Regions from separate parts of the Micromonospora sp. DT48 genome, predicted to be linked through region 2. Evidence: riboswitches for the same ligand, from Rfam matches in the RefSeq annotation. Region 2 holds a riboswitch; the other holds the start of a gene.
The links. Region 2 has a riboswitch for S-adenosylmethionine ahead of thrC (threonine synthase). Riboswitches for the same ligand answer to the same signal wherever they lie in the genome.
Positions count from the first base shown of each region.

Region 1 (11,845 bases), on a different contig from region 2:
TGCCGCCGACCACGACGACCAGGAAGGCGTCGATGATCAGGTTGGTGCCCATGGTGGGGCCGATCGGCCCGAGCAGGGTGAGCGCCACCCCGGCGATGCCGGCCAGGCCGGATCCGATGAAGAAGGTCATCCGGTCGACCCGGGCGGTGGCGATGCCGGAGACGGCGGCCAGGTCCCGGTTCTGCACGACGGCCCGGATCCGGCGGCCCAGCGGGGTGAACCGCAGGGCGACGGTCAACGCGACGACCGCGCCACCGGCCAGGGCGAGGATGAACAACCGGTTGTTGGCCACCGTGATGCCGCCGGGCAGCCCGATGTTGCCGGTGAGCAGCTCCGGGGCGCGGGTCTGCACGTTGGGACTGCCGAAGATGTCCCGGGCGAGCTGTTGCAGGATCAGCGACACCCCCCAGGTGACCAGCAGGGTGTCCAGCGGGCGGGCGTAGAGTCGGCGGATCAGCAGGAACTCCAGCAACACGCCCATCGCGCCGGCCACCACGAAGGCGACCGGCAGAGCGACCAGCAGCGACCAGCCGGCCGCGGTGATGACCTGTTGCAGGACGTACGTGGTGTAGGCGCCGGCCATGATGAACTCACCATGGGCCATGTTGATCACGCCCATCTGGCCGAAGGTGAGGGCCAGACCGAGCGCGATGAGCAGCAGCACCGCCCCGATGCTGACGCCGGTGAAGAGTTGACCGAAGAGAACTGTCACGGTGCGTACTCCGAACTGGTGGTGGGGCGGTTCGGGCGGGACCTGAGTCCCGCCCGAACCGGTTGCCGCCCGGCTAGCTCAGGCCGCCGGCCCACGGGTAGCTCTTGAGGTACGGGTCGGGGGTGATCGGCTCGCCGGAGTTCCAGACCTCGGTGATCAGCCCGTCCGCGCCGACCTTGCCGACGCGCGCCGTCTTGGCGATGTGCTGGGTGGCACCGTCCACGGTGACCAGTCCTTCGGGCGCCTCGAAGGTGATGCCGTCAGCGGCCTCGCGGACCTTCTCCACGTCGAAGGCGCCGGCCTTCTCCACCATCGCCTTCCACAGGTAGACCGAGACGTACGCGGCCTCCATCGGGTCGCTGGTCGGCTTGTCCGCCCCGTACTTGGCCTTGTACGCCGCGACGAACTTCTCGTTCGCCGCCCCCGGGGTGGTCTGGTAGTAGTTCCAGGCGGTCAGCTGCCCCTCCAGGTACTGGGTGCCGATGCTCTTGACCTCCTCCTCGGCGATCGACACCGACACCACCGGCATGGTGGCGGCGGTCAACCCGGCGGACTTGTACTCCTTGAAGAACGCCACGTTGCTGTCGCCGTTGAGGGTGTTGAAGACGGCGTCCGCGCCGGAGGACTTCACCTTGTTGGTGATGGTGCCGAACTCGGTGGATCCGAGTGGGGCGTAGTCCTCCCCCAGCACCTTCATCCCGTTGGCCTCCGCGTACGCCTTGATGATCTTGTTCGCGGTGCGCGGGAAGACGTAGTCGGAACCGACCAGGTACAGCGACTTGGCGCCCTGCGCCTTGAGGTAGTCCAGGACCGGGACGATCTGCTGGTTCGTCGTGGCTCCGGTGTAGAAGATGTACGGCGACTGCTCCAGCCCCTCGTACTGCACCGGGTAGAACAGCAGCGCCTTGTTCTTCTCGAACACCGGCTTCACCGCCTTGCGGCTGGCCGACGTCCAGCAGCCGAAGACGGCCGCCACCCGGTCCTCCCGGATCAGCTTCTCGGCCTTCTCGGCGAAGGTCGGCCAGTCCGAGGCACCGTCCTCACCGACCGGTTCGATCTTCTTGCCGAGTACGCCCCCGGCTGCGTTGATCTCCTCGATCGCCAGCATGATCGAGTCCCGGACGGTGACCTCGCTGATGGCCATCGTGCCGGACAGCGAGTTGAGCAGGCCCACCTTGACGGTGTCGCCGGAGACGTCGGCGGCGACTCCCGCCGAGGTGTTCCCGTCGGTGGTCTTACTGCCGCACGCGGCCAGCGCGGCCGCGGCGACCAGGGTCATGGCACCCGCCAGGATGCGGCGGCCCCGGATCAGTGTCATCAAAGCTCCCTGCGTCGCGTGTGACGTCAAGTCAGTGCCCGGGGGCGATCATCGACCCCGAGTCGAAGTGCGGATCTGTCTAACTGCGGTGCGGTCCGTCGGAACATTGGGCGCTGTCCGATATGGCGGGTGGACGCCGATCGAGCAGCGATTCGAATATCGGGCAGGGAAAGCTTCGATCCGTTTCATTGCGCGGATGTTTCCCGGCGCTCAATAGACTGTTTCCGCTGGCACAGACCGCCCTGATCGCGGGCACGAAAAATGCCGGCACCTCACCGGAGAAAATCGGCGAAATGGCACCGGCGCACGATTGTCAGCCACAGTCGACTGCAATTTCCGTCCATCACCGGACGGTGGTGACATCCGGCTCGACGGCCGGATGCTTCACGTAGGAAGTATCTTTGCCCCCGGCTGTCGGGCGTGTCAAGGCGCGATCCGGTCACGCCACGGAGATCACAGTTCAGCCAGGACGGTGAAGTCCAGCCCGTCGGCCTCGGCGAGGTAGATGCGCTGGCGGACGTGCCGTTGGCGCAGCCGCAACTCACCCCTCGGCCCGTCGTAGGACACCACGTCGGCGGCGGCCTCCACCGCCCGCACGTCCAACGTGCCGGCCTTGGCGATCAACGCGGCCAGCAGCATGACGCCCTCGTAACAGGACTCGCCGAGGCTGCCCAGCGGCGGCGCCTCCAGCCCGAAGCGGCGACCGAAGCTGCCGTGGAAGTCGAGATTCTCCTGGGTCACCAGGCCGGCGAAGAAGCCCGCCGTGCTGAACAGCCCACGAGTGTTGGCGGCACCACTGGCCAGCAGCATGTTCTCGTCCATCAGGGTGCTCAGCCGCAGGCACCGCTGATCCAGGTCGGCCCGTGCGAAGGCCCGGTTGAACCGGACCGCGTCCGCACCCACCAGCAGCATCAGCACCGCGTCGGCGTCGCTGTGCTCGATGCGGCGCAGCACCTCGGCGTAGTCGTGCGTCTCCAGGGGCAGGAAGTGCTGGCCGACGACGCGTCCGCCGCTGCGCAGCGCGTACCGGTGCGCCGCCCGGGTCGTCCGGCGGGGCCAGACGTAGTCGTTGCCGACCACGAACCAGCGCCGCACCCCGAGATCCCCGGCGAGCACCCGCATCGCCGGCCACAGCTGCGCGTCCGGCGTCTCGCTGGTCAGGAAGACACCCTCGGTACGCTCACCACCCTCGTACAGCGCGGTGTAGACGTACGGCACCCGGTGCGCGATACGCGGTGCCACCGCCTGACGTACCGAAGAGATGTGCCAGCCGGTGACGCCCTGGACAGCGCCCATCGACACCAGCGCCTCCACCTCGGCGGCCACCTCGGCCGGCGGCGCCCCGCCGTCGACCGGCACCAACCGCAGTTCCCGGCCGAGGACGCCGCCACGGCGGTTCAACTCCTCGACGGCGAGCTGCGCACAGAGTTCACAACTCGGGCCGAACATGCCCGCCGGCCCACGCATCGGGTAGACCAACGCGATGCTGACCACGCCACGGTCGACGGTCAGCCAGGACGCCCCAGCGGTGATGCTCTCCCCCGCCTGCGGGCGCCCGGACCCCGGTGCCGGCGCGGACATGAACACATGGTGGCCGCCGTCGCTGGTGAAGACCAGCCCTCCCCAACCAGCGGGACATCTCGGTACCATGACGGCAACTCGCGAGGCGGGAGTGCCATGTCAGACCTTCCCGGTTCCGCAGCCGACCTGCTACCCCTGCTGACCCGCGCCGAGCGGTTGCTCTCGCGCCGGGTCGGCACCGTGCTCTCCGCCGAGTCGCTCAGCATCGAGGCGTGGCGGGTGCTCTGCCTGCTCGCCGACGGTCTCGGGCACCCGATGAGCGAGGTGGCCGCCGAAGCGTCGCTGCCCCCCGGCACCCTGACCAAGCTGGTCGACCAGCTCGTCGACCGCAACCTCGTCTTCCGCCGGGTCGACCCGATCGACCGTCGCCGCATCCGCGCGTACCTCACCGCCCGGGGTCGTAGCGAACACGCGCGGGTCGACGCGCAGATCCGCGCCCACCTCGCCGGCCTCGACACGACCGACGACACCTACCTGGCCAGCCTGCTCGACGCCCTCATCGCCCGGCTGAACGCCGGCCACCCCACCCCGGCCCACACCTCCGCCTGACCACACCCCAGCCCTGCCAACGCGGAGGGCCGGAGTGGACGTCAGCCGCCGTTGACCGGGCGGAACCTCCGGACCACGTTCGAGGTACCCGCGCAGGGTGTGCGCGTCCGGTGCGGTGGCGCTCCACAGGGTCGCCGGGCCACCGGCCAGCGGTAGCCGGGCCCAGGTAGCGCCCACGGCGGGCGGTTCCACCGGGTGGGACGGGTCCACGACCAGCAGCGAGCCGGTGGCGGACGCGCCGGCCAACACCGCCGGTCCGGCCCAGCCGGGCGCGTTCGACCCCACCGCCAGAGACTGCCGCAACAGTGGCCGCCCGGCCAGGTCGACCCAGGTGTTGATCTCGACGTCGCCGGGCCGCTCGCCGTGTCGCCCGCAGATCAACTCGTCCCGCCAGTGCAGGGCGCCGCCCTCGGCGACGTCCACCTGGGAATCCGCGACGTGCGCGCAGCCCGCCGCCGCGATCAGTTGCTCGGGCAGCCAGAACAGGGCCGCCCGGTCGGCGACGGTCGCCCGGACCAGCGTCCGGGAAACCGCGCCGGGGCGGCCCGGCAACGCGATCGACGCGGCCACCGTGTGCACGCGGACCACCGCGCCGGGGCCGACCTCGATGTCCAGCCGCAGGTCGTCGCCGGCGAGCGGACCGGCCGCCCCGCCGACGACGTACACCGTGACGCCACCGCCGGGGGACGGCACCTGGCGCAACAGCAGCGGGCTCTCCCCGCGCAGCTCGGTTGCGATGGTGCGGCCGTGCCGGTCGGCGCGGGCCACCAGCCGGGCGGTGGCCCGCATCAGACCTGCCCGGCGGCGGCCGCCAGGACCGGCGCGGCCTGGTCCGTGCCGGGCATCGCCGCCCGGTGGTGGGCCAGTTCGTGGCGGATCCAGGCGGCCACCCGGGTGGCCAGCGGATCCTCGGTGATGGACTGGAACACCGTGGGCAGGTCACCCCGGCGGGCGCGGGCGTCCCGGTCCATCACGGACAGGTCGGCGCCGACCATCGGCGCCAGGTCGGTCTTGTTGATCACCAGCAGGTCAGCGGCGGTCACCCCCGGTCCGCCCTTGCGCGGCACCTTGTCGCCGCCGGCCACGTCCACCACGAAGATCTGCCGGTCGACGAGTCCTCGGCTGAACGTCGCGGTCAGGTTGTCGCCGCCGCTCTCCACCAGCACCAGATCCAACGGTCCCAACGCGTCGGCCAGTTCGTCGATGGCGTCGAGGTTGGCGCCGATGTCGTCGCGGATGGCGGTGTGCGGGCAGCAGCCGGTCTCCACCGCCCGGATCCGCGTCGGGTCGAGCACCCCCGCCCGCTTGAGGAAGTCGGCGTCCTCGGTGGTGTAGATGTCGTTGGTCACCACGGCCAGGCGCAACTCGTCGGCGAACGCCCGACACAACGCCGCGACCAGGGCGGTCTTGCCGGAGCCGACCGGCCCGCCGATGCCCACCCGCAACGCCCGCGCGGCGGTCGGTAGCGGGGCGTGCGGATCCACCCCCGGCTCGGGGTGGGTGTGGGGAACGGACTCGTCGTGGTCGAGTTCAGGACGCAAAGAGACGCACCTCCCAGGTGACATGCGCTTCGGCATGGATATCGGCGAGCGGAGCGGCGGCGGCCGGCAGCCGCTCCGGTGGTTCCTCGGCGGCCCGCGCCGCCCGCGCCGCGACCGCGTCACAGGCATCGGCGAGCCGCACCAACAGCGCCTGGACCTGGTACGGGTCCAGGCCGAGCAGTCGTACGGCGGCGCTGGCCGAGCCGGTCACCGTCGCGTGGGCGGCGACGGTGGCCACCTGCGGCGGGTCGAGACCGGCGGCGGCACCGACCAGCCCCAGCACCAGCGGCTGGTGCGGACCGTCCGAGGTGGCCGGCAGGTCGTCGAAGACCGCCTCCGGCCAGATCTCCCGACCCGCCCGCCGCAACGCCCGGCCCTGCCGGCGGGAGACCGCGCGCTGGGCCGGCGAGGCGGTCCGGGCGTCCAGCTCGGCGTCGAGCCGGACCAGCGTGGCGCGACGCGACGGGCCATCAGGGCGGGGGTCACCCGCCGGTCGGTCGCCGTCGACGGCCCGGCGACCGACCGTCGACGACCCCGGCGGCCCGACGGCCGCCCGGCAGGACGCCGCGGCGAAGGCCGCCGCGACCAGCCCGGCGGTGGCGAGCCGCCCCCGCAGGTACTCCCCCAGCGTGGCCAGATCGGTCACCCGCCCCGCGGCGACGGCCGCCTCCAGGCCCGACGAGTGGGCGTGTGCCCCGGCCGGGAAGCGACCGTCGGCGAGGAGCAGCAGCATCGTCGGGGTGGCCATCAGAACAGGAAGTACCGCTGGGCCATGGGCAGTTCGGACACCGGATCGGGTTCCACCACCACGCCGTCGATCCGCACGGTGAAGGTGTCCGGGTCCACCTCGATGCGCGGCAACGCGCCGTTCTCCGGCAGATCCGTCTTGCCCCGGGACCGTACGTCGGTCACCGGCACCACCCGACGCCGCACGTCCAACCGCAGCCCGGCCTCCAGCGCCGCGGGGGCCACGAAGGCCAGGCTGGTGGCGGCGGCAGCCCCGCCGTACGCGCCGAACATCGGCCGGGGCAGCATCGGCTGCGGGGTGGGGATCGAGGCGTTCGCGTCACCCATCTGCGCGTACGCGATCATGCCGCCCTTGATGACCAGGTGCGGTCGTACGCCGAAGAAGGCCGGCTCCCACAGCACCAGGTCGGCGAGCTTGCCCGGCTCCACCGACCCGATCTCGTGGTCGAGACCGTTGGCCATGGCCGCGCAGATGGTGTACTTCGCGACGTACCGGCGGGCCCGGCGGTTGTCGGCGGCACCGTCGCCGGGCAGGGTGCCCACTCGGGCCTTCATCACGTGCGCGCTCTGCCAGGTACGCAACACGATCTCCCCGATCCGACCCATCGCCTGCGAGTCGGAGCCGATGATGGAGATCGCCCCGAGGTCGTGCAGCAGGTCCTCGGCGGCCATCGTGGAGGGCCGGATGCGGCTCTCGGCGAAGGCCAGGTCCTCCGGCACCGCCGGGTTCAGGTGATGGCAGACCATCAGCATGTCGAGGTGCTCGGCGAGGGTGTTGCGAGTGTACGGGCGGGTCGGGTTGGTCGACGAGGGCAGCACGTTCGGCTCACCGGCGACGGTGATGATGTCCGGCGCGTGCCCGCCCCCAGCCCCCTCGGTGTGGTACGAGTGGATCGCCCGACCGCCGATGGCGCGCAGCGTGTCGGCGACGAAACCGGCCTCGTTGAGGGTGTCGGTGTGGATGGAGACCTGCACGCCGGAGGCGTCGGCGACCCGCAGGCAGGCGTCGATCGCGGCGGGCGTGGTGCCCCAGTCCTCATGCAGCTTGAACCCGCCCGCTCCGGCCCGCAGCTGCTCCCACAGCGCCTCCTCCGCCACCGTGTTGCCCTTGCCGAGCAGCAGCACGTTGACCGGCAACGAATCGAGGGCCTCGTGCATCCGGGCCAGGTGCCAGGCGTTCGGGGTGACCGTGGTGGCGCGGGTGCCCTCCGCCGGCCCGGTGCCACCACCGACCAGGGTGGTGACCCCACTGGCGAGCGCCTCGTCGACGATCTGCGGGCAGATGAAGTGCACGTGGGTGTCGACCGCCCCGGCGGTGAGGATCCGACCGTTGCCGGCGATCACCTCGGTGGCCGGGCCGATGACCAGGTCCGGGTGGACGCCGTCCATGGTGTCCGGGTTGCCCGCCCGGCCCAGCGCGACGATCCGACCGTCGCGCAGCCCGACGTCGGCCTTCACCACACCCCAGTGGTCGAGGACGACCGCCCCGGTGATGACGGTGTCCAGGGCCCCTTCGGCGCGGGTGGCCCGGGACTGACCCATCGACTCACGGATCACCTTGCCGCCGCCGAAGACCGCCTCGTCGCCACCGGCGCAGTGGTCGTGTTCGACCTCGATCAGCAGGTTGGTGTCGGCCAACCGGATCCGGTCGCCGGTGCTCGGTCCGTACAGGGCGACGTAACGGTCCCGATCCACGGTGCTCATGCCGGCGCTCCACTTCGTCGCGGGCCGCCCTGCGGCACCGCGCTGATCCGTTCGCTCATGCCTGCCGTCCCCCGTCCAGCGCCCCGGCGCACTCGCCCCGCAGGCCCGGCACGATCCGGGCGCCGCCCAGCGGCACCAGGTCCACCGGGCGGCTCACGCCCGGCTCGAAACGCACCGAGGTGCCGGCCGGTACGGCGAGCCGCTGCCCCCAGGCGGCGTCCCGGTCGAAGTCCAGCGCCGGGTTGGCCTCGGCAAAGTGGTAGTGCGATCCGACCTGCACCGGCCGGTCGCCGGTGTTGACCACCGTCACCACCGTCACCGGCCGCCCGGCGTTGATCTCGACGGGTCCGGTCGCCGGCAGGATCTCCCCGGGGATCACGGGATCGGGTGGTGCACCGTCACCAACTTGGTGCCGTCCGGGAACGTCGCCTCCACCTGCACCTCCCTCAGCAACTCGGGGATGCCGTCCTGCACGTCGTCGCGGCTGAGCACGGTGCGGCCGGAGGCCATCAGGTCGACCACGGACTGCCCGTCGCGTGCGCCCTCCAGCAGGAAGGCGGTGATCACCGCGACGGCTTCCGGATAGTTGAGACGCAGGCCGCGTTCCCGGCGTCGCCGGGCGACATCGGCCGCCACATGGACGAGCAGACGGTCCTGCTCGTGGGGAGTGAGATACACGGGTGCTCCCGGTGGGTGTCCGCGCCCCCGGCGCACCGTCGGCTCGGCGCCTCGACGCGCCGCCGCACGGTTCGGGGTTCGCCCAGCCGGCGCGCCACCACGCGCGTCGAGCCCGGGAGTTCCACCCTCCCGGCCCACGTGGTGGACCACCGGCGGTGTCTTCGGATGCGGACCGCACCGCCCACCGCTGAGCAGACCGTAAGGGATCGCCCGGCCCGTCGGCAACACCCGCCGATGGCCGCCACCCCTGAGCCACCCCGGCGGTGACCTGCCCGGGTTCCCCGGACGCCGGACGCGCTCGCGCCTCCCACCCCAGGTCAGCGCGCGGCGTGAGGGGCCTCATATCGGGTGGACGCGGCCCGGTCACCTGGTGCTAGCCTCGGCCGCAGGTCATGAGTGCCAGCGTCAAGCCCCGGCTTGCTGGCCGGCAACCCTCCTCCGCGCAGGGGTGCCCCGGGTGAGGACCAGGCACCGGAGCGTCCGGTGCAAGCGTGGCCTGGGTCCCCAGGTCATCACGACCTTGAGGAGAACCATGTCGTACCGCAGTCGACCCGCTCCCGTCGCGGCCTGTCTCGCCCTGACCCGACGTCGGCACGTCGACATGATGCGGGTGTGCAGCGCCGCGTGTAGCTGACCGCGTCGCTCCCGGTCACCGATCCCCACCCGGTCGGCAGACCACCTCCCGCTGCGTCATCGATTCCATCCCAGCGGTCCGTCCTGCGGCGGACCGTCGGTGCGGCACGTCCGTGCCCGCCGCAGCTCAACCAGGAGACACCTGTGCGATTCCTTCCCGCCCTGACCCGTGCCGCCGCCGTCGGCGTCGCCGCGATCCTCGCCGCGACCACCCTGACCGCCTGCGGCTCGAACTCCGCCGACAGCGCGGCCGACAACCCGTACAACCTGCTTCAGCCGGGCGTGCTGCGGGCCGGCACGCTCACCGACGCCCCGCCGAACGTGTACCTCAAGGACGGCAAGTTCACCGGGTTCGACAACGACCTGCTGGTCGCCGCCGCCGACAAGCTCGGGCTGCGGGTCGAGTTCGTCGGCACCGACTTCTCGGGCCTGCTCGCCCAGGTCAACAACCGCAAGTTCGACGTCGGCAGTTCCTCGATCACCATCACCGAGGCGCGCAAGAAGACCGTGGACTTCGGCAACGGGTACGACTTCGGGTACTTCGGGCTCGACGTGCCCGCCGGATCGGCGTTGCGCAGCTTCGACGAGCTGCCCGGCAAGCGGGTGGTGGTCGTGCAGGGCACCGTCCAGGACGACTACGCCACCACCAAGGGCCTGAACCCGGTACGCGTACCCGACTACAACGGCGCGATCAACCAGCTCAAGGCGGGTACCGCCGACGCGTGGATCGCCCCCGCCGAGATCGGTGAGAAGACCGCCGCGGACAGCGGCGGCAAGATCACGGTCGCGGCGAAGGAGCTCAGCCCGGCACCCACCGCGTACGCCTTCGCCAAGGGCAACGACGCGCTGCGCGAGGCGCTGAACAAGGCCCTCGACGAGGTGATCGCCGACGGCACCTGGACCCGGTTGCAGCAGCAGTACTACCCGGACCGGCCGATCCCGGCCGACTTCACCCCGGGCAGCGGCGACGTGGCGGTGCCCTCGGCGTCGCCCGCCTCCTGAACCAGGGCCACGAGCGAGCAGGGCGGAGGTTGACCGTGGATCCGTTGCGCACCCTGTGGGAGACGTTCTTCGACTGGGAGTCGATGCGTGAGGCGCTACCCGAGATGCTCACCGTCGGGTTGCCGAACACGCTGATCCTGGCGGTCACCGCCGCCCTGCTGGGCTCGGCGCTGGGCATCCTGCTGGCCGTGGCGGGCATCTCGCGTACCCGCTGGCTGCGCTGGCCGGCCCGGGTCTACACCGACGTGTTCCGGGGTCTGCCGGCAGCGGCGACGATCCTGCTGATCGGGGTCGGGCTGGCCCCGCTGGGGATGCAGGTGTGGGGGCCCAACCCGTACCCGCTGGGAATCCTGGCGCTGTCGCTGATCGCCGCGGCGTACATCGGCGAGATCTTCCGCTCCGGCATCCAGTCGGTGGAGGCCACCCAGTTGGAGGCGGCCCGCGCGTTGGGGTTCTCCTGGCGCGAGGCGATGCGGGTCGTGATCATCCCGCAGGGCATCCGGCGCATCCTGCCGGCCTGGGTGAACCAACTCATCGCCCTGATCAAGGACTCCAGCCTGGTCTACTTCCTCGGCCTGCTGGCCAGCCAGCGGGAGCTGTTCCGGATCGGGCAGGACTACGCCGCCAACACCGGCAACCAGTCGGCGCTGCTGCTGGCCGGGCTGTTCTACCTCGCCCTGACGGTGCCGCTGACCCACGTCGTCAACTGGATCGACCGGCGGCTGCGGCAGGGCCGCCCGACGGCCGGGCCGACCGACGACGACCCCGACGACCTGGACCTGGCGCTGCCCGGCGCCGCCGGAGGAAATCAACGATGAGCACCTCGGTCAGTCTGAGCCTGCGCGACGTGCACCTCGCCTTCGGGCGTCATCAGGTGCTGCGCGGAGTGGATCTGGACGTGGCGCGCGGCGGCACCGCGTGCGTGATCGGCCCGTCCGGGTCGGGCAAGTCCACCCTGCTGCGGACGGTGAACCGGCTCCTCGAACCGGACCGGGGCGACGTGCTGCTGGACGGACGCAGTGTGCTGCGCGACGACCCGGACGCGCTGCGGCAGCGCATCGGCATGGTGTTCCAGCAGTTCAACCTCTTCCCGCACATGAGCGTGGAACGCAACATCACCCTGCCGCTGCGCCGCATCGGCAAGCTCGGCGAGGACGAGGCGGTGGCTCGCGCCCGAGCCGAACTCGACCGGGTCGGACTGGCCGCGAAGGCCGACGCCCGACCCGCGCACCTGTCCGGTGGGCAGCAGCAGCGGGTGGCCATCGCCCGGGCGTTGGCCATGCGGCCACAGGTGATGCTCTTCGACGAGGCCACCTCCGCACTGGACCCGGAACTGGTCAAGGGGGTGTTGGCGCTGATGGCGGAGCTGTCCGCCCAGGG
Region 1 covers NZ_JBNCLE010000014.1:130,443-142,287, reverse strand. Annotated here, with positions in the region: gene urtB (urea ABC transporter permease subunit UrtB) at 1-712, opposite strand, end outside; gene urtA (urea ABC transporter substrate-binding protein) at 786-2,030, opposite strand; gene ACLQ2S_RS18705 (substrate-binding domain-containing protein) at 2,484-3,611, opposite strand; gene ACLQ2S_RS18700 (MarR family winged helix-turn-helix transcriptional regulator) at 3,618-4,160, shown strand; partial or broken gene ACLQ2S_RS18695 (urease accessory protein UreD) at 4,281-4,949, opposite strand; gene ureG (urease accessory protein UreG) at 4,949-5,701, opposite strand; gene ACLQ2S_RS18685 (urease accessory protein UreF) at 5,691-6,449, opposite strand; gene ACLQ2S_RS18680 (urease subunit alpha) at 6,449-8,152, opposite strand; gene ACLQ2S_RS18675 (urease subunit beta) at 8,208-8,531, opposite strand; gene ACLQ2S_RS18670 (urease subunit gamma) at 8,528-8,830, opposite strand; SAM riboswitch class IV at 9,219-9,328, shown strand; gene ACLQ2S_RS18665 (ABC transporter substrate-binding protein) at 9,608-10,465, shown strand; gene ACLQ2S_RS18660 (amino acid ABC transporter permease) at 10,501-11,283, shown strand; gene ACLQ2S_RS18655 (amino acid ABC transporter ATP-binding protein) at 11,280-11,845, shown strand, end outside.
Region 1: another riboswitch for S-adenosylmethionine. It lies ahead of ACLQ2S_RS18665 (ABC transporter substrate-binding protein); the one in region 2 lies ahead of thrC (threonine synthase).

Region 2 (11,845 bases):
CACCGCGCAGTTCGTGGCGGATCCGGGCGGCCGACTCGTCGGGCACGTCGGCGGGGTCGCCCACCCGACCGAGCGACGGGTGACGGTGCTCTACGCCGTCTACATCACCCCGACCTGGCGACGCACCGGACTGCTCGCGGATCTGGTCGACGGGGTGGCGGAGTGGTCCCGGGCCTGCGGGCGCGACGAGCTGATGCTCGAAGTGGTGGTCGGCAACGACCGTGCCTATCGCGCCTATCAGCGGTTGGGCTTCGTCGACACCGGCGTCCGCCTGCCCCACCCGGGCATCCCCACCCTGCGCGAACTCCATATGCGCCGGGCCGCATAGGGCCTGCGTCGAAGTCCTCGGTCGAGCCGAGGACTTCGACACAGGCCCGGGCCGGAGGCTCCGGGGCGGTCCGCCCGGAGCCCGCCACGGCTCAGGCGTGCCGGCGGCTCTGCACGATCCGGAACCGGTTGGCCACGTACGCCCCGTCGGTCAGCGCCGAGTTCGCCGCCGCGTTCGCCCCGCTGCCGTGGAAGTCGGAGAAGGCCGCCGACTGGTTCACGAAGACGCCTCCGGTGAGGTTCGCCGACAGGTGCACCCCGACCTCGATCGCGGCGGCCTCGACCGCGTCCAGCACCGCCCCGTCGGTGGAGTAGACCGCTGCGGTGAGGGCACCCTTCTCGCCCACGGTCGAGCGCAGGATCTCCACGCTGTGTGCGGTGGAGTCGGTGGCGATGACGAAGGAGATCGGCCCGAACCATTCCCGCGAGTAGGTCGCGGTGTCGTCGGCCTCCAGCTTCACGATGGTCGGCGTACGCACGACCGCGTCCGGGAACGACGGGTGCTCGACGGTACGCGACTCCAGCACCGGCACGCCGACCTTGGTCACCTCGTCCAGCCGCTCCAACACCCCGTCGTTGACGATCGCGCCGGTCAGCTCCACGCCCCGAGCCGGGTCGCCGGTGAGCTTGCCCACCGCGGCGGCGATGCCGGCGGCCACCTCGTCGAAGCTCTTGTGCCCCTGGTCGGTCTCGATGCCGCCCCGGGGGATGAGGATGTTCTGCGAGGTGGTGCACATCTGGCCGCTGTAGAGCGTCAGCGTGAAGCCCAGGTTGCGGCACATCCCGACGAAGTCGTCGGTCGAGTCGATCACCACCGTGTTGAGCCCGGCCTTCTCCGTGTACACGGCCGCCTGCCGGGCGTTGGCCTCCAGCCAGTCGCCGTACTCGGTGGAGCCGGTGAAGTCGACGATCTTCACAGCGGGGTGCAGGGCGAGGGTCGAGGCGAGCTTCTCGCCGGGTGCCTCGGGGGCCAACTGGACCAGGTTCGGGTCGAAGCCAGCCTCGGCGAGCACCGCGCGGGCGTACCGGACGGTGATGGCCAGCGGCAGCACGGCGCGCGGGTGCGGCTTGACCACGACGGGGTTGCCGGTGACCAGCGAGGCGAACAGACCCGGGTACGAGTTCCAGGTCGGGAAGGTGTTGCAGCCGACGACCAGGGCCACCCCCCGGGGCACCACGTGGAAGGTCTTGGTCATCCGCAGCGGGTCGCCCTTGCCAGCGGCCTTCTCCCAGCCGGCGGTGCCCGGGTGCCGGGTCATCTCCGCGTACGCGTAGGCGAGCGCCTCCAGCGCGCGGTCCAGCGCGTGCGCGCCACCGGCCTGGAAGGCCATCACGAACGCCTGACCGCTGGTGAACTGCACCGCGTTGGCCAGCTCGAAGATGTTCCGGTGCAGCCGGTCGAGGATCTCCAGGCAGACGCCCACCCGGGCCTGCGGGCCGGCGTCACGCCAGGCGGGCAGCGCCGCGGATGCGGCGGCGATCAGCCGGTCGGCGTCGGTGTGCGGGTAGCGGACGCCCAGCGCCACGCCGAACGGGCTGCTCTCGCTGGCCACCCGGTCGCCGTCGCCGGGCTGGTCGAGCGGGAAGTCCGCGCCCAGGTACGCCTCGAAGGCGGCCTTGCCGTCGGCGGCGGCGGTCTCGCCGTACACCCGTGGACTGGGTGACTCCGGGTAGGCGGACCAGTATCCCCGCTCCGCGATCGCGGTCAGCGCGCGGTTGAGGGTCTCGGCGTGCCTGTCGTAGAGGGGGTGCGGGGTCTCCGTCATGCCCGCCATCATGCAACACCAAGCCCTCAGATCAGTAGGGGCGTGTCACAACTTCAGATGGCGAGCTGCCAGTCGGTCCAGGCGTCGACCGGGCAGAAGCCGAGCTGCTCGTTGATGCTGATCATGTGCTCGTTGGCCGCCGCGTTCCAGGTGTCGATCGCGCGTAGCTCCGGCTCGTGGGCCAACGCGTGCCTGAGGTTCTCGACCTTGACGAGCAGACCGAGGCGGTGGCCCCGGTGCGCCGGGTCGACGATGGTGATCTCCTGCCAGGCGTGCCACGGCGTGGACGGCCCCCGGTCGATGACCGTCCAGGCGACCATTCGACCGGTCGCCTCGTGCACCGCGCCGACGTGGTAGCGCCGTCGTCCCCGCAGCCGCTGGACCCGCTCCGACTCCCGGATCCGCACGGCATCCACCTGCTCCGCCTCGATGACGAGGTCACCCATCGGCGCGTCGATGAGCAGCCGGCCCTCCAGTCGGGCGATGTCGGCCACGTACTCCTCGGCGACCGCCCCCTGCCACGCCACCGTCCGGTAGCCGGCGGCCCGCTCGCGGGCGGCGTCGAGCAGCGCGGTCAGGCTCGCCTGGTCGAGCCGCGAGGGCTCCAGCCGCCGCCGCACCTCGGCCAGCGCGGCCTGTGCTCCGGCGTCCGCCGCGAAGGCCGCCCCGGGCGCCGGGCGCCCCGGCCCGCCGGGCAGCGGGCCCGGGGTCTCGCCGAACAGCCGTTTCCGGCCCTGTTCGACGGCCACCTTCCGGGCGTACGCCAGCAGCGCCCGGCCCACGCCGCGCCGACGCTGCGCCGGGTCGACGGTCAGCTCGACGGTGGCCATCGCGGTGTTGTCCAGCTGCGGTAGCCGCATCCGCAGGTGCCCGGCGGCCACACCGTCACGCCGGGCCAACGCCTGGTGGATCACGCTGCCGTACGGCGGGTGGGCGACCAGCAGCTCGAACTCGTCGCGGTCCCCCACCGGCAGGTCGGGCAGGTCCACCGCCTGCGCTGCGGCGACGACCCGGTACGCGTCGTCGAGCGCTGCCTCGTCGGTGGAGTCGTACGGCGTGACAGTGATGGCCATGGGCGCGAGCCTGCCGGGCGGCCGACGCTCACCGCCACCGGTTTTCCGCCGGTCACCGGCTGATCGACACGTGCCCGGCATCTGATGGCAGATCATCGCCGAGAACCGTTGCCGGACAAGGGTGGGTAATCGGGCAGGTCGGCGGCGACGTACGCCGCGCCGATCGGGCATGCCTACTCGATCGTCTGCTCGTCGGCGGGGCCGAAGGGGGTGACGGTGACAGTCATCGCGGCAGCATGCGCCACAGACAGGCGAGCGGGCCAGCGAGTTCTCGCTGGCCCGCTCGGACGTTGGTCGGGAGGGTCGATCGCACAACGCCTCCGGCGCTGGGTCGTAAAGACTGAAAGTCTACGGCGAAACGCCCTCCCGCACGGAGCATCTTGCGCCGTCCGTTTGCGGCCGTCAAGTCCCCGGGGGCGTGTTTTGCTCACTCCCTGCGAAATGCCGCTTACAGCCCACGGGTCGGGTCAGCCCAGCAGGCCCGCGTCCCGGGCGGCCCGCAACGAGGGCTTGATCCGGTGGGTGGGGCCCACCTGACCGGCGACCGCGTCGAGCGTCTTCAGCCCTTCGCCGGTGTTGAACACCACCGTCTCGGCGGCCGGGTCCAGCCGGCCCGACTCGACCAGCTTGCGCAGCACCGCCACGGTCACGCCACCGGCCGTCTCCGCGAAGACCCCGGTGGTACGCGCCAGCAGCCGCACCGCCGCCCGGATCTCGTCGTCGTCGGCGTGGTCCATCCAGCCATCGGTACGCCGCACCGCCTCCAGGGCGTACAGTCCCGCCGCCGGGTCACCGATGTTCAGCGACTTGGCGATGCCGGTGGGCTTGACCGGGGTGATGGCGTCGGTGCCGGCGTGCAATGCGGTGGCGATCGGGTTGCACCCGGTCGACTGCGCGCCGAAGACCTTCCAGCCGTCGGCCGGCGCCTCGACCAGGCCGATCTCGACCAGCTCACTGAACGCCTTGTCGATCTTGGTGAGCAGTTCGCCGGAGGCCATCGGGATGACCACCTGGGCCGGGATCCGCCAACCGAGCTGCTCGGCCACCTCGTAGCCGAGCGTCTTGGATCCCTCCGCGTAGTACGGCCGCACGTTGACGTTGACGAACGCGGTGTCCTCGAACTCGTCGGTCTCGACCAACTCGCCGCAGAGCCGGTTCACGTCGTCGTAGGACCCGTCGATGGCGACCAGATCACCGCCGTAGACGGCGGTGGTGACGACCTTGCCCTGCTCCAGGTCACTGGGGATGAAGACCACCGACGGCGTACCCACCCGGGCGGCGTGCGCGGCGACGGAGTTGGCGAGGTTGCCGGTGGAGGCGCAGGCGAACCGGGAGAAGCCGAGCGCCCGGGCGGCGGTCAGCGCCACCGACACCACCCGGTCCTTGAACGAGTGGGTGGGGTTGGCGCTGTCGTCCTTGACCCACAGCGGCGCGGTGATGCCCAACTCGGCGGCGAGCCGGTCGGCGGCCACCAGCGGCGTGAACCCCGGGTCCAGGGTGACCCTGGTGGCCGGGTCCTGGCCGACGGGCAGCAGAGCGGCGTAGCGCCAGAGGTTGCGCGGGCCGGCCTCGATCTGCTCGCGGGTCACGGTGGCGAGTGCCGCCGGGTCGTAGTCGACCTCCAGCGGGCCGAAGCACTCGTAACAGGCGTGCTGGGCAGCCAGCGGGTATCGAGCCGAACAGGCCCGGCAGACCAGGGCACGGGCGGGGCTGGCGGAGGTGTCGATGCCGGACGGGGCGAGCGTCGACGTCATGTCGAAGTCCTCTCATCTTTCCCCGCATCGCACCCTGCGGCGGGGACGGAATTGGCACCTGCCCCGCAGGACGCTCAGCGTCGAGCGCGCGAGGTGGTTGCCGGGGCGTCGTCGGGCCGTATCCCTCAGCCCCTCTGGATGAGGTATGCAGTTGTGCCGCCGAGTCTAGGCACTCCGACTGGGGCCGTCGCAGGTCAATCCCAGCTTGTGAGCGGTCGAACCCGCCTGGGCGGTGCCGGTCGCACCCACCGGCACCGCCGCCGAGCGTCGCCGGTCAGGCCGGCACGGAACGTCGTTCGTCCTCACCGACGGCGACCGTCGACGCACCTCGTCGCCACAGGTTGTCCACCGCCCAGGTACCCGGACCGAGCACCGCGACCAGGAAGAACGACCAGCAGAAGAGCACCGACAACTCGCCGTGGTTACGCATCGGCAGCAGCGCCTCGGGCTGATGGACCACGAAGTACGCGTAGGCCATCGAACCCGACGCCAGCAGAGCCGCGGGCCGGGTGAACAGCCCCAGGAGCACCAGGCCGCCGCAGAGCAGTTGGATCAGCGCGGCGTACCAGCCGGGCCACTCGCCGAGTGGCACCGCCTCGCCGGTGCCACGGTTGCCGCCGAAGAGACCGAACACAGACGACATGCCGTGAATCAGGAAGAGTAACCCGATCACAATGCGGAACAGGGACAATGCCGGCCCGCCGAACCGGTCAACTCGCATTGGTACCTCCTACTAGTGGGGTGGTGGTACCAGAATGCGAGATCTATAGATAGTTGTCGATGCAATCTCTCTACGTGGGAACGCTCCCACATCAAGCTTAGCCGTCGGAACTTCCGCGAGACAGCCCTCCGTTTCGCCAGCCGTAAAGTGAACAGCGGCCGACCAGGCATAAGTCAGCTGGTGACGTCCTTGCGGGTGAAGCGCCAGAAGGCCAGACCCCAGAAAACGGTCGCGTAGCAGACCGCCGAGACGGTGCCCCGGACGATGTCGTCGGTCTGCACCGGCGTGGAGAGCAAGCCCAACCACGCGGTGCTGTAGTGGGTCGGCAGGAACGACCGGATCACGCCGAGCGCGGTGATCTGGTCCAGGATGCTGGAGAGGATCCAGAGCAGCACAGCACCGCCCACCGCGCCGAGCGCCGCGTCGGTGGTCACCGAGAGCAGGAACGCCAGACCCGCGACCACCAGCAGGACGATGGCCAGGTAGCCGAGCACGGCAAGCAGCCGCAGCAGCCCCTCGCCCGGCTCCAACTGCGCGGCGACCGTGCTGCGCAGCGGCGACCAGCCGTAGCGCAGCGTGCCGATGGTGAGGGCCGTACCGGCGAGCAGCACCAACGCCAGCGCCGAGTACGTGAGCGCGACCAGCAGTTTCACCGTGAGCAGTCGAGCCCGCGGCACCGGGATCGCCAGCAGGTAACGCAGACTCCCCCAACTCGCCTCACTCGCCACCGTGTCGCCGCAGAACAGCGCCACCACCACGACCAGCAGAAAAGAGGCCGACACGAAGATGGTGAAGAGAGCGAAATTGAGCCCACCCGAGGTGGCGAGATCGATCAGGCTGCCGAACTCGCCTCTGCCGTTGTCGTCGTCGTTCGTGTCGAACTGGAACGCGATCAGAATGATCAACGGCAGCAGCACCATGAAGCCGAGCGCCAGCTGGGTGCGTCGGCGCGATGCCTGCCTGCGGAACTCCGCACCGAACGGCAGCGTCCGGGCGGGCCGGTAACCGGTCGCCGCACCCGAGGCGGCCACTCCGGTCTGCTCCGGCGTCGGGTCGACAGTCGAGCGCGTCATCACCGGTCCCCGCTTCCTCGGGAATTCTCACCCACGAGGGCGAGGAATGCGTCCTCCAGGCGACGCCGGGGCACCACCCGGTCCACCGCGATCCCGGCCCGGACCAACTCGGCAACCACCTCGCTGCGGGCGGTGCCGTTGGTGTCGACCACCAACTGTCCGTCGGCGTCGTCCAGGACGCGTACGCCACCGAGACCGTCGAGCACGTCCCGGGCGGCGACCGCGTCGCTCACCTCGACCAGCACGCTGGGCGAGTCACCGACGATCTCCTCGACCGGTCCGGAAGCCACGATCCGGCCCTTGTTCACCACCACGGCGTGGGTGCATGTCTGCTCCACCTCGGCGAGCAGGTGGCTGGAGACCAGCACCGCCCGACCGTCGGTGGCGTACCGCTGGAGCACCCGACGCATCTCGGCGATCTGCGGCGGGTCCAGCCCGTCGGTCGGTTCGTCGAGCACCAGCAGTTCCGGCAGGCCGAGCATGGCCTGGGCGATGGCCAGCCGCTGCCGCATGCCGTGGCTGTACTTGCGCACCCGCCGGTGCACCGACGAACCCAGCCCGGCGATCTCCAGGGCCTGCTCGAAGTGGGCGTCGGCCTCCGGTCGGCCGGTCGCCCGCCAGTACGCCTTGAGGTTCTCCAGACCGGACAGGTGCGGCAGGAATCCCGGCCCCTCCACCAGCGCGCCGATCCGCGACAGCACGGGTGAGCCGGGTACCAGCCGGTGCCCGAAGACGTAGATCTCCCCTGCGGTCGGCTGGGTCAGCCCCATCAGCACCCGCAGCGTGGTGGTCTTACCGGCGCCGTTGGGCCCGAGCAGCCCGACCACCTGACCGGGATGCACCTCGAAGTCCACCTCGGAGACCGCGACGAAACCGTCGGCGTACTCCTTGCGCAGTCGGCGTACCGCCAGCGGCGTGTTCGCGTACTCCGGATGCACCGAGGTGTCCTGGCGACGGTGCCGCCGGCGCAGCACGGCGACGAGCACCACGAGCCCGATCACGATCGCGGCGAGCAGCCCCACCAGGATCCAGCGCCAGAGGACCGCCTCGGTGGGGATCGGGTCGGCGTCGACCGTCGGCAGGCTGACCGGGTCGTCACCGACCGCGACCGTGTGGACGACCGGCTCGCTCGGGGTCGTGTACGCCTGGTCCGAGGTGGCCACCACCAGGCGGAGCCGGTGCCCGGCCTCCACCCGGTGGACGATCGCGGGCAGGGTCACGGTGACCGGCGCCGCGGCGTCGATGCTGTCCGGCAGGCCGCTGAGCCGGATCGGCGCGATCAGTCCGCTGGGCAGGGTGGCCGCCCCTTCCGGGTCGACCACGTAGAGCTTGGCGAAGAGGACCGCCTCGCCGCTGCTGGAGGCGACGCGCAGGGACACGGTCGGCGCGCCGACGATGTCGACCGCCTCGGCCAGCGGCTCGGACTCGAACCGGGCGTGTTGCCCCGGTATGTCACCGGCCACCCCGCCGAGCAGCGACCCCAACGAGCCGGCGAACGGCACCGAGGAGATCGCGGCGGGGTTGCCGCCGGGCGGGTTGGCCACCGGCTGGGCCGGGCCGGTCACGGTCACCTCGGTGCGCGAGTCGCCGCCGATACCGGGGTAGTCGTCGGTGCGGTAGCCGGTGGCGACCAGGCCCCGGTCCATCGCGTCGAAGCCGGCGATGCGGGAGAAGGTGAAGGTCTGGCCCGGCGCCTCCCCGGTCCCCGCGACCCAGTGGTCGAGCCACTGCGCGGTGAGGAACCTGACCCGGTCGGAGTCGGTCTGCGGCCCGGAGCCGCCGTCGTGCCCGCCGGTGAACCAGGCCACCCGCACCTGCGTGCCGTTCGCGGCGATGCCCCGGGCATTGGCGTCGGCCTCACCGAGCGGGAAGAGGGTGTCGGCCGCGCCCTGGATCAGCAGGGTGGGCGCCTCGATCCGGTTCAGCACACCGGCCGGGCTGGACCGACGCAGCAGGTCCACGGCGGCCTGGTCGGCCCGCCCGGTGGTGGCGATGCGCAGATACGCGGCGCAGACGTCGGCGGCGAACCGGCCGCAGGAGGGATCGGGCAGCCCGCCGCCGGTCGGCGCGCCGGGTGCGGTGCCGGGGCCCTGACCGGGCGCGGGGCTGGGTGGCCCGGCACCCGGCGCGCCCTCCGGAGTCTCGGCGCTGGTGCCGGTCATTCCGTCCGGGCCGGAGCCGAGGTTCCCGCCGGCCCCGAAGAAGATCCCGGCCCAGCCGGACTTGAACACGCCGTCGACCGGCTCGCCACCGGTGCTCTCCGGCAGGAAGGCACGGGACAGGTCATTCCAGGTGATCATGGGAACGATGGCGTCCACCCGCTGGTCCTGCGCGGCGAGCAGCAGCGCCAGGGCGCCGCCGTAGGAGCCGCCGACCACGCCCACCCGGGGGTCACCCGCGGCGTCGGTACGGACCTCCGGACGCTCGGCGAGCCAGTCCAGCAACCGCTGGGCGTCGCGAACCTCGTGGTCGGGGCTGTCCAGGTGGATCTGGCCACCGCTGCGGCCGAAGCCGCGAGCGGTCCAGGTCAGGACGACGTAGCCCCGGTCGGCCAGGTCTTCGGCGTCGGCTCGGACGGATTCCTTGGTGCCGCCGAAGCCGTGGGCCAGCAGCACCGCCGGGACCGCACTACCAGCGGCGGCGCCACGCGGGAGATACAGCGTGGTGTCCAGGTCGACCGGCTCGTCGCCGTTGGGTCCGGAACGGACGGTGAGCATCGCGGACTCGGTGCGGAAGCCCGGTCGGTCCGGCCAGGCCGCCCACACCAGGGCGACCGCCAGCAGACCGGCGGCCACCGTGGCGGCGACGGCCCGGCGACCGGTGGGCAGGGCGCGTCGGATCCGCGCGGCCGAGAACGGCGATCTCATTGGGCACACGGTACGGCCCGCGACCTGAGTATTAGCTGAGATCCGCCGTACGTCCGTTCTGGTAGCCCGATCGTCATCCGGCGGCGGTCGTCCGCACAGCGTCCAGTCGGCGAACCTTCAGGGCGAACTCACATCATGGAAATTCCCGCCTTTCACCGATTCCATACTGAAGCGCGCCTATCCCCTGGACCAGCGCCACCGACGGTGCAGAAATCGATCGCCGTAAGTCACATCGCTCGAAGTGACGCAAAGCTGACGGTTGCAGACCGATCCCAGACCTGCGGGCTTCGATTAGTTTTCCGGTCCGGCGCACGGGACCGGCTCGTCGACGCCGTCGGACAACCCTGCGCCACGCCGGAGGAGACAGACCATGACCGTTCCCGCTTCGCGGGTGCGTCGCCGATCCCGAACACCGGGCCGGCTGTTGCCGCTGCTACTCGCCACGGCGCTCCTGGTGCCCGTGGCGTTTCTCGTCATTCAGGCACACCAACTCGTCGACGCCGACCGCGACGTCCTCGCCCGGGAACGACTCGGCGTCGAATACCTCCGCGCCCTCGGCCCGGTGACCGACGCGCTGGTCGACGCACAGAGCGCCGCCGTCACCGACCGGTCGCTGCGCCGGGACACCCTCGACCAGGCGGTCGAGCGGGCCGCCGCGGTCGACGCGCGCATCGGCGGCGAGTTGAGCACCAGCGAGCGGTGGGCCGGACTCCGCGCGAAGCTGGAGGCCCTGCCCGAACGCCCGCTCGCCGACCCGGAGGCCGCCTTCACCGTGTACGGCGAGGCCACCGACCTGCTGCTGGCCCTGCACGGCAAGGTCCGGGAGACCTCCGGCCTGATCCGGGACTCCAGCGCCGACGCCTACTTCCTCCAGGACGGCGTCGGGGAGGAGATGCCGGAGGCGGTGGTCGCCGTCGCCCGGCTCACCGACCTGGCCGTGCTGATCAACCGTCGGCCCGCCGACGAGCGGGTCCAGTCGCTCAGCCAGCTGGCCACGCTGCGGGCTGCCGCGCTGCAACCCGCCAACGACCTGGCCAACAACCTGCGGGCGGTGGTGGAGAACACCGAGAGCGCCGACCTGGGCGCGAACGTGCTCACCCCCTTCGACGCCTACCAGCGGGCCGTGGAGGCGCTGGCCCTGTACTCACAGCCGACCGGCCGAGCCGGCACGTTCGACACCACCCGACTGCTGGCCTCCCGTAACGAGGCACAACAGGCCGCGAAGCTGCTCCAACCGGTCCTCCTCGACGAGATCGACCGGCTGTTGGTGGAGCGACTCGACGAGTTGGACCGGGATCGTCTGCTGATCCTCGGCGCGGGCGCGCTCGCCGCGCTGCTGCTGGTCGGCCTCATGGTGAGCAGTTGGCGGTCCCCACGGCGAGACACCCCGGCGAGGATGTCGGAGGACGTGACGCCGATGTCGCCGGCCGACCTCCGGCGGGATCCCGTCGGGGTACACCCCGGCGAGCAGCCACCGGCGCTCCAGCCGGTGGGACAGCTCCAGGAGCCGGATCGGTGGAGGCCCTTCGATGCTGCTCGGTAGGCTCCGGATCCGGGGCAAGCTCACCCTGCTGGTGACCGTTCCCCTGCTCTGCATGCTGGGCCTGACCCTGCCCGTGGTCTGGGAACGAACCGGGGTGGCCCAACGAGCCGGCGACATCGACCAGACCGTCCAGCTCGCCAGCCGGGTCGGCACCCTGCTCCAACACATGCAGCGGGAACGCATGCTCGCCATCGGTTTCCTGCTCGGGCAGGTCGAGCGCAGCGCGCTGGTGCAGGAGATCGCCGAAGTCGACGACCGGATCGTCGACCTGCGGACCGAGTTCGACTCTGACCTTCCGGCCGAGGTCGACCGGGCACTCGACGGCGTCCAGCAACTGGCCGGGTTGCGCACTGCGGTCCTGGCCGGGCAGGCGGAACCGCCGCAGATCGTCGGCGCGTACGGGCCGATCCACCTCGACCTGATCGACTCGCTGCGGCTGCCGTACGACGTGGACACCCGAACCCCCGCCGGGCGGCAGACGCTGGCGCTGGACAGCATCCTGCGCAAGAGCGAGGGACTCAGCGGCGGCGGAGCACTGATCGTGCTGGTCGCCACCACGAACAACCCACAGTTCGCCACCGCCTTCGTGGCCAACATGGCCACCCTCCAGTCGGAGAGCAACAAGATGCTCGGCCTGCTCACCCCGGAGCAGCAGGCGCTGGTGAACATCGAGCAGACCGCCGTGGCCGCCCGGACCAGCCCGGAGTTCCTCCAGCAGAGC
Region 2 covers NZ_JBNCLE010000004.1:321,343-333,187, forward strand. Annotated here, with positions in the region: gene ACLQ2S_RS02250 (GNAT family N-acetyltransferase) at 1-328, shown strand, start outside; gene paaN (phenylacetic acid degradation protein PaaN) at 420-2,093, opposite strand; gene ACLQ2S_RS02260 (GNAT family N-acetyltransferase) at 2,147-3,166, opposite strand; gene thrC (threonine synthase) at 3,634-4,920, opposite strand; SAM riboswitch class I at 4,930-5,065, opposite strand; gene ACLQ2S_RS02270 (DoxX family protein) at 5,195-5,641, opposite strand; gene ACLQ2S_RS02275 (ABC transporter permease) at 5,815-6,714, opposite strand; gene ACLQ2S_RS02280 (alpha/beta fold hydrolase) at 6,714-9,581, opposite strand; gene ACLQ2S_RS02285 (hypothetical protein) at 9,952-11,124, shown strand; gene ACLQ2S_RS02290 (nitrate- and nitrite sensing domain-containing protein) at 11,111-11,845, shown strand, end outside.